DNA from 2 places in the Stenotrophomonas sp. KH_029 genome. Region 2 is predicted to be linked to the other one. Evidence: predicted binding sites of a transcription regulator. Region 2 holds the regulator's gene; the other holds the start of a gene.
The links. The regulator FliA, encoded in region 2, starts transcription of late flagellar genes. The targets are predictions, from matches to a motif close to TAAAGTTTNNCNNNCNNNGGCCGATAA.

Region 1: a site for FliA is predicted at 5,685-5,711, ahead of AC3ITM_RS13735 (HDOD domain-containing protein). Genes of this name have one in related genera too.

The regions. Positions count from the first base shown of each region.
Region 1 is NZ_CM174498.1:3,024,352-3,032,032, forward strand. Features, by position in the region: gene AC3ITM_RS13705 (mechanosensitive ion channel domain-containing protein) at 1-449, shown strand, start outside; gene AC3ITM_RS13710 (DksA/TraR family C4-type zinc finger protein) at 526-792, opposite strand; gene AC3ITM_RS13715 (DUF2058 domain-containing protein) at 901-1,452, opposite strand; gene AC3ITM_RS13720 (YgjP-like metallopeptidase domain-containing protein) at 1,526-2,020, shown strand; gene AC3ITM_RS13725 (rRNA pseudouridine synthase) at 2,120-2,830, shown strand; gene AC3ITM_RS13730 (phospholipase D family protein) at 2,886-4,460, shown strand; gene AC3ITM_RS13735 (HDOD domain-containing protein) at 4,494-5,546, opposite strand; gene AC3ITM_RS13740 (Glu/Leu/Phe/Val dehydrogenase dimerization domain-containing protein) at 5,913-7,010, shown strand; gene AC3ITM_RS13745 (S8 family serine peptidase) at 7,087-7,681, opposite strand, start outside.
Region 2 is NZ_CM174498.1:1,977,185-1,984,865, forward strand. Features, by position in the region: gene AC3ITM_RS09105 (flagellar motor protein) at 1-642, opposite strand, end outside; gene AC3ITM_RS09110 (chemotaxis protein CheA) at 753-2,564, opposite strand; gene AC3ITM_RS09115 (protein phosphatase CheZ) at 2,835-3,449, opposite strand; gene cheY (chemotaxis response regulator CheY) at 3,449-3,841, opposite strand; gene AC3ITM_RS09125 (RNA polymerase sigma factor FliA) at 3,858-4,604, opposite strand; gene AC3ITM_RS09130 (MinD/ParA family ATP-binding protein) at 4,601-5,488, opposite strand; gene flhF (flagellar biosynthesis GTPase FlhF) at 5,475-7,172, opposite strand; gene flhA (flagellar biosynthesis protein FlhA) at 7,322-7,681, opposite strand, start outside.

The DNA.
Region 1 (7,681 bases), 1.0 Mb from region 2:
AGCACTACACCCTGCCGCCGGAAATGATGATCGGGGCGCGCCGCGTCTTCAGCTTCGTGGTGTATTTCACCGTGCTGCTGGTGGTGCTGAGCATCCTGGGCGTCTCGGCATCGGTACTTTGGACCGCCTTCACCGGGTTTGCCGCGGTCGGCGCGGTGGCGTTCTTCGCCGCGTGGAGCGTGCTGTCCAACATCTTCTGCACGTTGCTGATCCTCACCACCCGCCCGTTCCGCCTGCACGACTACATCGAGGTGCTGGAAAACGGCGAAAAACCCGGGCTCAAGGGCCGGGTGATCGACATCAACCTGATCTACACCACCCTGCAGGAAACCGACGGCGGCCATGAAGGCACCGTGCTGCAGATTCCCAACAACATGTTCTTCCAGCGCACCGTGAGGCGCTGGCGCGACCCGTCGCTGGCGCCAGGCGGCATCCAGGGCGACGGCTGATGCGGCGTGCCACGCCGGTTGTAGATACCGACCGTTGGTCGGTATGCGTTATTGCGTGCCGACCAACGGTCGGCACCTACCGAAGTTGGCTGTCCTTGCTGCCGCGCCGGTTGTAACCACCATTTTCATGGTGCGCGGCGTCTTCCTCTTCCTGGCAGCGCACGCATAGGCGCACGCCGGGCACGGCCCTGCGCCGCGCCTCGGGAATGGGTGCCTCGCAGGATTCGCAGTGGGTCAGCCCCGGACCGTGTCTGAGTTGCGCGCGGGCGCGCTGGATGGCGTCGTCGACGGTCGCGTCGATCTGGTCCTGGACCGCGCCATCGCCTGCCCAACCGGTCGCCATGTCGTGTCTCCATGCCGTTGTCAGGGAACCAGCATAGACCCGGCCACAAGGCCGGGGCCGACGTGCGGCTGAACGCGGGCACGTCGGGATGAATCCTTCAGCCAGGGCTTACCAGACCAGGTCGTCGGGCACCTGGAACTGGGCGTAATACGCATCGTCCTCGGCATTGCCGGTGCTCGGCTCGCTGCCCGGCTGGCTGTTGTCGAGCACGATCGCGCCGGGATCGCGTTCGCGGATCTTGTCGGCGACCGCACGCGGGACCAGTTCGAAACCCTCACCCAGGCGCACGATCACCAGGCTGCCCGAGGCCAGCTGCTTGCGCAGCACGTTGTTGACCAGCAGCGTGCGGATCAGCGTGCCGTCGTTGAAGCGGTACTCGCTCTCGCCTTCCCGCTTGACCTTGTGCGCCTCGATGATCTGGCGGACCTGGGCCTGCAGTTCCTGGGCGTGGGCCCTGGCCTTGCGTTCGGCTTCCAGCGCGCGATCGCGTTCGGCCTTCTCCGCGCGCAGGCGCTCGGCCTCGCGCTGGCTCTCGCTGGGCGCGACCGGGGCCTTGCCGTGGCGGGCTTTCACCTGTTCACGGGCGGCCTGGGAGACCTGGGATTTCTTGACCAGCCCAGCCTTGAGCAGCTGCTCCTGCAGGGGATTTGCCTTCGCCATACGCCTAGCATCTGTTGTTGCGGGATTCCGGAGGCCATCATACTGGTCTGCCCGCCCCGCCCCAACCGCCTGCATGACCGCCCTGAAATACCTCGCCGGCTATCCCGACGCCCTGCAGCAGCAGGTGCGCGAGCTGATCGCGGGCGACCGGCTGGGGCCGTGGCTGGAGCGGCGCTACGCCGAACTGCACACGGTGCGCAACGACCGCCAGCTGTACGACTACACCCAGGGCCTCAAAGAGCGCTACCTGCGCCAGTCCGCGCCGCTGTCCAAAGTGCTCTACGACGGCAAGCTGCAGGTGCTCAAGCATGCGCTGGGCACCCACACCACGGTGTCGCGGGTGCAGGGCAGCCGGCTCAAGGCCAGCCGCGAAATCCGCATCGCCAGCGTGTTCCGCGACGCGCCGGCGCCGTTCCTGAAGATGATCGTGGTGCACGAACTGGCCCACCTGAAGGAATCGGACCACAACAAGGCCTTCTACCAGTTGTGCACGCACATGGAAGCGGACTACCACCAGCTGGAATTCGACCTGCGCCTGTATTTGACCCATCTGGACTGCGGCGGCTGAATGCCCTCCGACCACGGGTCGGACCTGCTCCCTTTCGCGCAGCGCCGGGCCCCAGCCAGTACACTCCCCGCCCGCTTCCCGTTTTATGCCGCCTGCCCGATGACCGACCCGATCCGACTCGACAAACGCCTGACCAGCCTGATCGGCTGCTCCCGTGGCGACGCCCAGCGTTACATCGAAGGCGGCTGGGTGACCGTCAACGGCCAGGTCGTCGAACAGCCGCAGACCCTGGTCACCGACGAAGCCGTCGTGCTGCGCGACAACGCCGAGGCCACCCGCACCGAAACGGTGAGCATGCTGCTGCACAAGCCGGCCGGCATGCGCGCCGACGAACTGTGCGCGCTGGTCACCCCGGACAGCCGCAGCGAACTGGATGCCACCGGCGTGACCCTGCTGCAGCGCCATTTCCACGCCCTGCAACTGGTGATGCCGCTGGCCGACGAAGACAGCGGCCTGGTCGTGGTCAGCCAGGACGGCCGGGTGATCTCGCACCTGAAGGACCGCGGCGCCACGCTGGAACAGGAATACCTGGTCGAGGTCAGCGGCGAACTGGCCCCCTACGGCATGAAGCGCCTCGCCCACGGCCTGAGCTTCCGCAACTGGCCGCTGCCGCCGTGCAAGGTCAGCTGGCAGAACGAAACCCGCCTGCGCTTTGCGATCAAGCCGGTGCAACCGGGCCAGCTGCGCGACATGTGCCGCCAAGTCGGCCTGGAGGTGGTCAGCGTCCGCCGCCTGCGCATCGGCCGCGTGGCCATGGGCAAACTGGTCCCCGGCCAGTGGCGCTACCTGGCCCCCGACGAACGCTTCTGACCGGCCGCGCGCGCCTGCACTCGCAGTGCACACACGCGCCGTTTACGATCCCCCCATGACCGAACGCAAGCCGCTCTGGCGCCGGATGCTGCGCTGGCTGGGAATCTCCCTGGCCGTACTGGCGCTGCTGGTGCTCAGCGGCCTGCTGCTGGCCGACCACCTCACCCCCCAGGCACGCGGCCCGCACAGCAGCGTGCTGCCGCCGCAGCCGGCGCAGACGGCGATCGACCGCGAACTGGTGCGCCTGCAGGCCGACCATCCCGACCAGTCCGGCGTGGCCTTCCTGTCCGACGGCCTGGACGCCTACGCCGCGCGTGCGGTGATCACCCGCCATGCCGGGCGCAGCCTGGACCTGCAGTACTACATCTGGCACGACGACCTGATCGGCCACCTGATGGCGCGCGAACTGCACCAGGCCGCCGAACGCGGCGTGCGCGTACGCATCCTGCTCGATGACATGAACGCGCAGGACAAGGATGCGCTGATGATGGCGCTCGACGAGCACCCCAACATCGAGATCCGCCTGTACAACCCGTTCCGCAACCGCAACGGGCTGTGGCGGCTGGTGGAGATGGTGCAACGCGTGTTCAGCGTCAACCATCGCATGCACAACAAGTCGTGGATCGCCGATGGGCGCGTGGCCATCGTCGGTGGCCGCAACATCGGCGAGGAGTATTTCAGCGCGCGCCCGGACGTGAATTTCCGCGACCTGGACCTGCTGGTCGCCGGCAAGGCGGTGCAGCAGGCCAATGTCATTTTCGACGATTACTGGAACAGCCAGGCCGCCGTGCCGATCTCGGCCCTGGCCTTCCATACCCCCGCCGAGCTGCGCCTGCTGGTGCGCCAATCGGCGCACGAAGCCAAGCTCGATGCCGCCCAACCCTACCTGCGCCGGGTCCAGGCGCAGGCCGCGCGGTCGTTCTACCGCGATGCGCCCGGCCTGCACTGGAGCGACCGCGTGGAGATCGTGTCCGACCCGGCCATGAAGCACCGCCGCGATGACCAGGCCAACTGGCTGGTGACCCGCCTGGCCGGCGAACTCGCCTCCACCCGGCACAAGGCGCTGCTGATTTCCCCGTACTTCGTGCCCGGCCAGGAAGGCAGCGAGGGCATGGCCGCGATGGTCCAGCGCGGCGCCACGGTCGGGGTGGTGACCAACTCCCTGGCAGCCAACGATGTGGCCGCCGTACACAGTGGCTATATGCGCTACCGCGAACCGCTGCTGCGCAGCGGCGTGCACCTGTACGAACTGAAGGCGCGCGGGCACGGCGACAGCGGCGGCCTGTTCGGCAGCAGCGGGGCCAGCCTGCATACCAAGGCCTTCGTGCTCGACGACGCGCGCGGCTTCGTCGGCTCGTTCAACCTGGACCCGCGCTCGGCCTACCTGAACACCGAAATGGGCGTGCTGTTCGACGATCCGGTACTGGCCGCACGGCTGCGTGGGGAATACCTGCGCCTGGCCAGCCCGCAGGTGAGCTACTGGGTGGCCCTGGATGCCCAGGGCCGGCTGCGCTGGCTGGACCGCGACACCCGCCCGCCGGGCTGGCTGACCCATGAACCGGACAGCACGCTGTGGCAGCGCGCCAGCGCGCGGGTGATCAGCTGGCTGCCGCTGGAATCCCAGCTGTAACCGCCACCTCGACCGCCGGCGTCCTGCGCAGGGTCAGGTCGCCACCGGCTCGTCGGCTTCCAGGGTTTCCACCCCGCGCCCATGCAGGCGGCGCCAGATCCACTGCAGCGCGTGCGGCGGCGTGCCGTCGAGCTGCTCCAGCAGCGCCAGCGCCTGCGCCTGGCCGATCCGCCCGTGCCGGCACAACAGGCTGGCGGCCGCTGCGGCGCGGGCAAAGCGCAGGCTGGCCGGCAGCCCGGCCCGGGCCTGGTCGCCATCGTGCAGCAGGGCCTCGTGCACCGCCGCCGGCAACTCCCAGGCGGCAGCGATGCGGCTGGCCACCGGCAGCGTCCAGGCCTCCAGCAAGGCCGCCGCCAGTGCCGGCGATGGCGCGGCCTGCCCGGGCTGGCTGGCGGCGTCGAGCAGGTGGCGCATCACCAGGGTCGCGCCCAGCCCCTGGGTCAGCCCCAGCCACTGCGCGGCAAATCCGTCCTCATGGGTCACCAGCCGCGCGTGGTCGGCCGCCGCGCGCGAGGCCAGCAGCGCGTGTTCCCAGATCACCGTGCCGAACTGCGGAAACGCCAGGCAGTGCAGCTGCATCACCGGCTGCACCAGCACCGCGCTGATGATCTGGCGGATGCCATCGGTACCGACCAGGGTCACCGCCCGTTGCAGGCTGTCCACCGGCCGCGCCTGCAGGCGGTAGACCGGGCTGTTGGCGATGCGCAGCAGGTTGCCGGTCAGCACCGCGTCCTGGCCGATGATGGCGGCCATCGCGCGCGCCGAGGCATCGCTGTCGTTGACGGTCTGGATCAGCTGCGGCAACAGCTGCGGGCGCCGCGGCAGGTGCCGGGCCGACCAGTCCTGCTGTTCCAGGGTGGCCACCACGGCCTCGCCCAGCGCGCTGTCCTGCGCGGCAGCGGCCGGCGTGCCCGCCGTGGCCAGGGCCAGCGCATGCAGCCCGGCCTGCAGCCGTTGCGCCGGATCGGCCTGGCGGGAACCGACGGGGGCCGGCACCGGTGCCGGGGCGGCCGCGCGGTCGGCCAGCGATGCCGTCCCGGCGTCGGGGGCGACCTCATCGCGCGCACGCCACAACAGCGCCGCCAGCAGCGCCGCCACCAGCACCAGGCCGAGCACGAGCACGATCATCGCCGCCCGTCCGGCACCGGGTACCGCCTCTGTGTTGCTGCCACTGCGCCCACGTTGCCCATCCTGACCTTGCCGGTACCGCGCACCGTTGCCACGGCATCGGCGCCATCTTCAGCAACTTTAATGAAACCGGCCCGGACGCCGCCGCTGTGGCAGGCGCGACCGGCCGGGACCGGCACTGACACCGTCCTCGGGCCGAATGCACTAGAATGGCGCCGCGCGACCGTCCCGGAACCCAGACGACGTCGCTTTTTTTGTTTTACACCCAACCTTTTGCTGGTTCGTTCGCCGCAGTTCGCCACCGTTCGCACCATCGGAGTCACCATGTTATTTGAAACCCTCGAAACCACCGGTCACGAACAAGTGGTGTTCTGCCACAGCCGCGACGCCGGTCTGAGGGCGATCATCGCCATCCACAACACCACCCTGGGCCCGGCCCTGGGCGGAGTCCGCATGCGTCCGTATGCCAGCACCGAAGAGGCCCTGGCCGATGCGTTGCGGCTGAGCCGGACCATGACCTACAAGAACGCCCTGGCCGGGCTGAACGTGGGTGGCGGCAAGGCGGTGATCATCGGTGATCCCAAGCAGGACAAGTCCGAGGTGCTGTTCCGCGCCTTCGGCCGCTACGTCGACTCGCTGGGCGGCCGCTACATCACCGCCGAAGACGTCGGCACCGATGTCAACGACATGGAGAACATCTACCTGGAAAGCGAGTACGTCACCGGCGTGCACCAGGTCCATGGCGGCTCCGGCGACCCGGCCCCGTTCACCGCCTACGGTGCGCTGCAGGCGTTGATGGCCACCATGCAGCACAAGCTGGGCCACGAGGAAGTGGGCAAGACCAGCATCGCCGTGCAGGGCCTGGGCCACATCGGCATGGAGCTGGTCAAGCTGCTGCGCGACCGCGGCGCCAAGCTGCTGGTCAGCGACCTGGACAGCGCCCTGGTCGAACGCGCGGTCACCGAATACGGCGCCGAAGCGGTCAAGCCGGACGACATCTATGACGTCAACGCCGACATCTTCGCGCCATGCGCGCTGGAAGGGGCGATCAACCCGCAGACCCTGCCGCGCCTGAAGTGCAAGATCATCTGCGGCACCGCCAACAACCAGCTGTCCAGCCTGGAAGTGGGCGATGAACTGCATGCGCGCGGCATCCTGTACGCGCCCGACTACGCGGTCAACGCCGGCGGCGTGATGAATGTGTCGCTGGAGATCGACGGCTACAACCGTGAGCGCGCCATGCGCCTGATCCGCAGCATCTACCACAACCTCGGCAGGATCTTCGCGCTTTCCCAGCGCGACAACATCGCCCCGCAGCGCGCGGCCGACCAGATCGCCGAAACGCGCATCCAGTCGATCGGCAAACTGAAGATGCCACTGGGCCGGGCCACGCCACGGCTGGGCACGCTGCGCGGCAACTGACCGCCACCGGCGGCAGAGGGCAGAAGGGCGCGATCGGATCGCGCCCTTCTGCGTTTTCAGCGCACGCTGGCGCGGCTCAGAACGCGGCCGCGTAGCGCAGGGCCAGCTGGCGCATGTCGCCACGCGGACCGAACCGCTGGTCGTAACCGAACGTCACGCGCGTGTTGGCGCTCAACCACGATTCCACCGACAACCCGAACAGGCCGCCCGAGCGCGCCGGCTGCACGCCGGCCAACGGTGCCCAGGCATCCACCCCGACGAAGCTGGCGTCCTGGACCAGCCCGTCGCTGGACAGCAGCTGCTGCCACTCGGCATAGCCGCGCAGCGACCAGTTGCCCCACTGGCGGTGCGCGCGCACCCCGGCCAGTGCCTGGCTGCGCGTACTGGCGTTGCCTGCGGCGCGCAGGCCGAAGCCCAGCCCACCCTGCTCGGTGAAACGGTCGCTGTCCACGCGGGTGTAATCGGCACCCAGGTACGGGGTCAGCGAGGCACGGCTGCCGCCCAGGCGGTAGCCGGTTTCCACGCTGGCCGCACTGAAGCTGCCGCCGTAACGGGCATTGACCCCGTACTGGCCGGCACCCAGCAGCAGCTGGCGGTCGATCTGCCGGCTGAACTGACCTGCCCCGAGCTGGCCCAGTGCATAGGCGCCGCCGGCATTCCAGCCGGCGTAC
Region 2 (7,681 bases):
GTTGTGCTGGATCACGCTCTTGAGCTTGGCCGACACCGGCAGGAACAGCAGGTTGGCCGAGGCGATGCCGTAGATGGTGGCGGTGAACGCCGCGGCGATGCCGTGGCCGAGCTTGCTGGGGTCGGCCAGGTTCTTCATCACCGCGATCAGGCCCAGTACCGCGCCGATGATGCCCAGCGTCGGCGCATAGATGCCCATGCCCTCAAATACCTTGGACGCGGCCAGGTCCTGGTGTTCCTGGCTGCTCAATTCGATTTCCATCATGTGCCGGATGGTTTCCGGCTCGACGCCGTCGACCAGCAGCTGCAGGCCCTTGCGCAGGAACGGGTCGTCCTGCGCCTCGACCTGCGCCTCCAGGCCCAGCAGGCCCTGGCGGCGGGCGATGTTGCTCCAGTCCACGATCTGGCGGATCAGCGCGTGGCGGTCGCTGCTGGGCGGCAGGATCACCCAGCGCACGATCCTGAAGGCGTGCTTGAACACCGCCGGGGAGGTGTGCAGCAGGATCGAGGCGATGGTGCCGACGATGACGATCACGAAGGCGGCCGGCGACCACAGCGACGCCAGACCGGCTCCCTTGAGGATGCTGCCGCCGACCAGCGAGGCCAGGGCGAGGAAAAGTCCAATGAGGCTGAGTCTGTCCATGGGTCCGTTATCGGCTTGCGTGAAGGGGACTTGAGACGCCGACCGGGAGCGGTGTTGCGGCGGTCACACTTTTGGGGCGATTTGAGGCCGCCGGGAACACCCGGCCCGCCTCACCGAAGACCATCCACGTCCAGGATCAGCGACATCCGGCCGTCGCCGATCAGGGTGGCCCCGGCGTAGCCGCGCAGCCCACGCAGGGCCTTGGGCAGCGGCTTGATCACCACTTCCTCGCGGCCGCGCACCTGGTCCACCACCAGCCCGAAGCGGGCTTCGCCGGCCTGCAGCACCACGATGGTCAGCAGCGGGGAGGCGGCCGGTTCCACTGCCAGCCAGTGGCGCAGGTCCACCAGCGGCAGGGTGTGCGATTTGCGGTCGAGCACGGCGCGGCCGTCGAACCAGCCCAGCGAGGTGTTGGGCGCGTGCAGCACTTCCATCACCCGGGCCAGCGGCAGCGCGTAGACGTCCTCGCCGGCCTGCACCAGCAGGGTGGGCAGGATCGCCAGGGTCAGCGGCACGCGGATCAGGAAACGGCTGCCGCGGCCCAGTTCGGACTGGATCTGGATCTGGCCGCTGAGTTCGCGGATGCGCGACTGCACCACGTCCATGCCCACGCCGCGGCCGGAGATGTCGGTGACTTCCTGCTTGGTGGAAAAACCGGGCAGGAACACCAGGTGCAGGCATTCCTCGCTGCTCAGGCGGGCGGCCGCCTCGGGGTCGATCAAACCCTTTTCGCGGGCCTTCTGCCGCAGCCGCTCGGGGTCGATGCCGGCGCCGTCGTCCTGCACTTCGATGCTGACGTAGTCGCCTTCCTGTTGCGCCGACAGGCGCACGTGGCCGCTGCGCGGCTTGCCCTGGGCTTCGCGCAGTTCCGGGGTTTCCACGCCGTGGTCGATCGCGTTGCGCACCAGGTGCACCAGCGGATCGGCCAGGGCCTCGACCAGGTTGCGGTCCAGCTCGGTTTCCGCGCCGACCAGCTCCAGCTCCACTTCCTTCTTCAGGTTGCGGGCAACATCACGGGCGACCTTGGGGAAGCGCGAGAACACCTTGCCGACCGGCTGCATGCGGGTGCGCATCACCGCCGACTGCAGGCGCGCGGTGGCGATGTCCAGGGTGGACACGGCGCGGTCGAGTTCCTCATCGTGCAGGCGCGCGCGCAGGGTCTTGAGCCGGTTGCGCGACAGCACCAGCTCGCCGATCAGGTTGACGATCGCGTCCAGCCGCTTGGTGTCCACGCGCACGGTGTGTTCGGCTTCGGCCATCGGTTTGTTGGCGGCCGGCCTGGGCGCTGCGGCCGGTGCCGGCGCGCGCGGCGCGGCAGGCGTGGCCGCCGGCGCCGCCTTGGCGCCGGGCACGGCGCCGCCATGCAGCTGGTCGAGCAGGGCTTCAAATTCGTCTTCGCCGATCAGGCCGTCATCGGCCTTCTTCGTCGGCGCCACCGCGCTGGGCGCCGCGCCGCCATGCAACTGGTCGAGCAGGTTCTCGAACTCGTCATCGGTGATCAGCTCACCGCTGGCCGCAGCGGCTACCGGCGCCGGCGTGGCCGGGCCGTTGACGTCGAACTGGGCGATCAGCTCCGGCGGGGCAAACCCCGGTTCGGTGCCGGCCGAGACCGCATCGAGCATGGACTGCAGGTAGTCCAGCGACTGCTGGGCGGCATCGAAGTGATGCGCCTGCAGGGTGGCCTTGCCCGAACGGGCCATGCCCAGGGTTTCCTCGGCGGCATGGCACAGCTCGACCATGGCCTGGATGCCGAGGAAGCCGGCGCCGCCCTTGAGCGTGTGGAAGCCGCGGAACACCGCGTTGAGCTGGTCGCTGTCCTGGGGCGACTGCTCCAGCGACACCAGCTGTTCGCCGAGCCGGTCCAGGATTTCCTGGGCCTCGAGGATGAAGTCGGCGGCAATATCGTCTGGAACAGCGCTCATAGGAGGGCTCCATGAGCATTGAAATGAGGTGCGCCGGGCGCCTGTGGCGGTGTGGCAAGGTGCGTGGCGCCGGCTTGGGTGGGCCCCAAGCCAAGCCGCGCGCCGTAGTCCACAGCGCCACAGGCACCCGGCCCTTCGGGAAGGCCCCTGACGCGGGCCGATACTGTGTTGAACGCCTTGCCCAGGCGGCCTGCCTGCGCTGCGGCGTCCGCCTTGTCTCGACCCGCGTCAGCGGCCTTCGCACTCATTTGAATGTTCATGGATCCCTCCTCAAAGCCCCAAATCGGAGAGCAGGTCGTCGGCGTCGACCTGTGACACCTGGTGGCGGTCCAGGCCGGACACGGCCGGGCCGGCCAGGCCGTTGTCTCGCTTGCTGGCGGCGTCGTCCTGCGGCGGCAGGCCGAGCGCGCTGAAACCTTCATGCACGCGGCGCACGATGCCGACCACGCGGCGGATGATCTGCCCGGTCAGGTCCTGGTAGCTCTGGGTCAGCGCGATTTCGGTGAGGTTGTGGCGGATCTGGTCCAGCTGCTGGCCCTGGTCGGCGGTCAGGCCGTTGGCACGCAGCTGTTCGGTCAGCGCCCGGCATTCCTCGGCCAGGTCCAGGGTGCGGTGGGTGGCCTGTTCGGTCATCGCCACCACGTGATCCAGGCGCGCGCAGGCATCGTCCAGTTCGCCGGCTTCGCTGGGCAGGCTGGGCAGCTCGCCCAGCGCCTGGCCCAGCTCGCGTGCGAGCCGGTTCAGCCCGGCCATCATCGGCTGGGTGCGCAGGGCGGCCAGTGCGTCGATTTCCCGGCGCCAGCCGGCTTCGTCGCCACTTTCCAGCGCGGCCAGGGCATCCTGCAGGCGCTGCACCAGCGCCGATTTTTCGCTGAGGGTTTCCATCAGGCGCTCGCTGCCAGGCGTTCGAAGATCTTGCCGAGCTTCTCTTCCAGGGTCTGGGCGGTGAACGGCTTGATGATGTAGCCATTGACCCCGCACTGGGCCGCTTCGATGATCTGCTCGCGCTTGGCTTCGGCGGTGACCATCAGTACCGGCAGGGTCTTGAGCTTGGCATCGGCGCGGATCGCCTTGAGCAGGTCGATGCCGGTCATCACCGGCATGTTCCAGTCGGTGACCACGAAATCGAACGACTGGCTCTGCAACAGAGACAGCGCGGCATGCCCGTCCTCGGCTTCGGCCGTATTGGTGAAGCCCAGATCGCCCAGCAGGTTCTTGACGATACGACGCATGGTCGAGAAATCGTCGACGATCAGGATACGCATGTTCTTGTTCAAAGCACTTTCCTCGGTATCAGTGGTTCTCAAGGCCGGCGTCAGCCGCCTCGAAGATCTTCAATCGGCCGCGCAGGCGCAGTACGGCCTGGCCATGGATCTGGCACACACGCGATTCGCTGACGCCCAGCACGGCGCCGATCTCTTTCAGGTTCAGTTCCTGCTCGTAGTACAGCGACAGCACCAGCTGTTCGCGTTCGGGCAGCAGGCCGATCGCATTGCCCAGTTCGCGGCCGAACTCGCCGCGTTCCAGTACCTGCTGCGGGGTCGGCCCGCCCTGGGCGACGGTGTCCAGCTCGCCCTGGTCTTCGATCCGCGATTCCAGGCTCAGCACCTGGCCGCGCGCGGCGTCTTCCATCAGGCGCAGGTAGTCGGGCAGCGGCATCTCCATCGCGGCGGCAACCTCGGTGGCGCTGGCGGCGCGGCCGGTGGTCTGTTCCAGGCGGCGGATGGTGGAGGCCGCATCGCGGGCGCGGCGGTGCACCGAGCGCGGTACCCAGTCGCCGCGGCGGATCTCGTCGATCATCGAGCCGCGGATGCGGATCGAGGCGTAGGTCTCGAACGAGGCGCCCTGGTCGGCATCGTAGCTGCGCGAGGCCTCGATCAGGCCCATCATGCCGGCCTGGATGAGGTCATCCACCTCCACGCTGGCGGGCAGGCGTGCGGCCAGGTGGTGGGCGATGCGCCGGACCAGGTCCGAGTGCTGGGCAATGCACTCGTTGGCGGCGGTGCGCTGGACTTCTTTGTATTGTGCGGCGCCTTTCATGCGGCCACCCCGCGTTGCTTGAGGATGCGTTCCAGGAAGAATTCGACCCCGCCACGCGGTTCGGTGGGGGCCTGCCAGCGCGCGGTGCGGCGGGCGATCTCGGTGATCGCCTGCGCGGCCGGGCTGGACGGGTAGGCCTTGACCACCGGCTGCTGGCGCTGCACCGACAGGCGCAGCCAGTCGTCCTGCGGTACGCAGCCCAGGTAGTTCAGCGAGACATCGGCCAGGAACTTGTCGCAGACCCGGGTCAGCTTTTCGTACAGCACCCGGCCCTCGTTGGGGTCGCGCACCATGTTGGCCACCACCTGGATGCGGTCCACGCCGCGTTCGCGCGAGAGCACCTTGATCAGCGCGTAGGCGTCGGTGATCGAGGCCGGCTCGTCGCAGACCACCACCACGGTATCCTGCGCGGCCTGGCAGAAGGTCAGCACGCCGTCGGTGATGCCTGCGGCGGTGTCCACCACCATGAAGTCCAGCTCGCGCTCCAGTTCGGAGAACACATTGACCAGGCCGACATGTTCGGCCGGCTGCAGTTCGGCCATGTGGCGGCGGCCGGACGCGGCCGGTACCACCAGCACGCCGCCGGGGCCTTCCAGGATCACCTCGTCCAGCGAACAGCGCCCGGCGACCAGGTCGGCCAGGGTCAGCTTGGGCTGCAGGCCCAGGATCACATCGATGTTGGCCAGGCCCAGGTCGGCGTCCAGCAACAGCGTGCGCTTGCCCATGTCGGCCAGGGCCACGGCCAGGTTGGCCGACACGTTGGTCTTGCCCACGCCGCCCTTGCCGCCGGTCACGGCGATGGTGCGCACAGGCCCCAGCGGCTGGCTGCGGGTGGCCGACAGCGGGAAGGTCTTGGTCAGCTTGGCATACTCACGCGACGGCATGGTTGAACTCCGGGTTGCAGGGCATATCGGCCGCGCGGCGCAAATCTTCAAGGCGAAGGACTAGATTGGCCGCACTGGCCCGGTGCAGGTCTTCGGGAACGTCCTGGCCATTGGTGACCCAGGTGATCGGCAGGCGGTGGTCCACGGCCACCGACAGGGCGCTGCCGAAGCGGCCGGTTTCATCCAGCTTGCTCAGCACCACGCCCTGCGGGTTGGCCGCGCTGAAGCGGCGCACCACCTCGTCCATGTCGCCGAAACTGGTGTTGGCCGGCAGCACCAGCAGGGTGCGGATCTGTTCGGCCGCGCGCAGCCACTGCAACTGGGCGGCCAGGGCGCGGTCGCGCGGGCCCAGCCCGGCGGTGTCGATCAGCACCAGCTTGTAGTCCCGCAGGCGCTCCAGCAGCTGGTTCAGGTCACTGCCGCTGCTGGCCTCGTGCACGGCGATGCCGAGCTGGCGGCCGAAGCCGTACAGCTGCTCGCGGGCGCCGATGCGGCCGGTGTCGGTGGTGACCAGGGCCACGTCGCGGGCGGCGTGCTTTTCGGCAAAGCGCGAGGCCAGCTTGGCAATGGTGGTGGTCTTGCCGGCGCCGGTGGGGCCGACCAGGGCGATCACGCCGCCGGCCTCGAGCGGATCGACCGGGGCGATCGGCAGCTTCTTGGACAGCAGCCCCAGCATCAGTCCGCGGGCGCGGTGGGCTTCGGTGTCCAGCGGGATCTGCATGGCCACATCGCGGCTGATGCCGGCATCGAAGCCGTATTCGTCCATCAGGTCCAGCGCCGAGGCGCGCACCGGGCTGCCGCGGAGGCGCTCGTCGGTGAAGCGGTGCATTTCGCGTTCGATGACCTGGCGCATGCCGGCCACTTCATGGCGCAGCTGGCGCAGTTCCTCGTCATCGCGCGGCACCATCACCAGTTCCGGGGCCGGCGCCGGCTGGGTGCTGGCGGGGTCGACGGCGATGACCGCTGCGGTGCTGGCGGCCGGTTCGGCCAGCGCGACCGGTTCGGCGGGCAGGGCCGGCGCCTGGGCCGGTATCGCCACGGCGGTGATGGTCACCGGCAGCGGCGGCATCGCCACGCTGGCCGCCACCGGGGTGTACGGCAGGTCTTCGGCAAGCTCGTCCAGCGGCGGGTCGATGATGAAACGGGCGCGGTTGAGCGGGGCGGCCGGGGCGGCGGCTGCGGCCGGCTCGAGCGGATAGGTGGAGAAGATATTTTCCGGCAGCGCCACCGCGTTGGCAGCGGTGTCCAGGCCGGCGCGGGCCAGGGTGGCGCGGGCCAGGGTGGCGGCAAAACCGCTGCTGCCCGGCGGCGACACGATTTCGTTGGCGCTGTCCAGGGTGCGCCCGGTGGCGCCGACCGCGGCACGGGCCAGCGCGGCTACCGCCGAGGTGGTGGCCGCCACCGGTTCGGGCACGGCCACCGGCGCCCTGCGCCGGGTCACCGCGGCGATCACCGCATCGGCGGCATTGCGCGGGCGTGCCGGCGCCGGTGCCGGTGCGACGTCCTTGCGCGCCGCTTCCAGGGCGCGCTGCACGGCACCTTCGTCGTAGTTGGCCGCCGCCACGATTTCGACGCCTTCCTCGATCCGGCGGTTGGACAGGATCACCGCATCAGGACCGTGTTCCTTGCGCACCAGGTTCATGGCCGAGCGCATATCGGGGGCGACGAAGCGTTTGATTTTCATGCTGTGGTACCGGGACTGGGGCGGCGGAGTGGGCGAAGGGAAGCTCTGGTTGTCGGTGGTCTGCACGGTCCGGGTTTCCCTTTATTTCCTGCTGCGGTGGTATCGAATGAGGTGTCTGTTTTCTGGCGCGTTGCCGTCGGAGTTCCGGCTCAGCTGATCGTGCCGACCAGCTTCAACCGTTTGTCCTCGGGCACCTCGCTGTAGGCCAGCACCGACAGCGAGGGGACGCTGTGGCGCACCAGCCGTGCCAGCGCGGCACGTACCGGGCCGGGTACCAGCACGACCGCCGGCTCGTTCTTCGCTTCCTGCTTGCCGACACATTCGGCCAGGCTTTGATGCAGTCGCTCGGCGAGTCCGGGTTCCAGCGCGGCGCCGTTGCCCTGTGTGGACTCCTGCAAGACGCGTTCCAGTTGCGGGTTGAGGGTGAACACCGGCAATTCGGCCGACATCCCGGCGATCTCCTGCACGATGAAACGGCCCAGCGCATTGCGCACCGCGGCGGTCAGCAC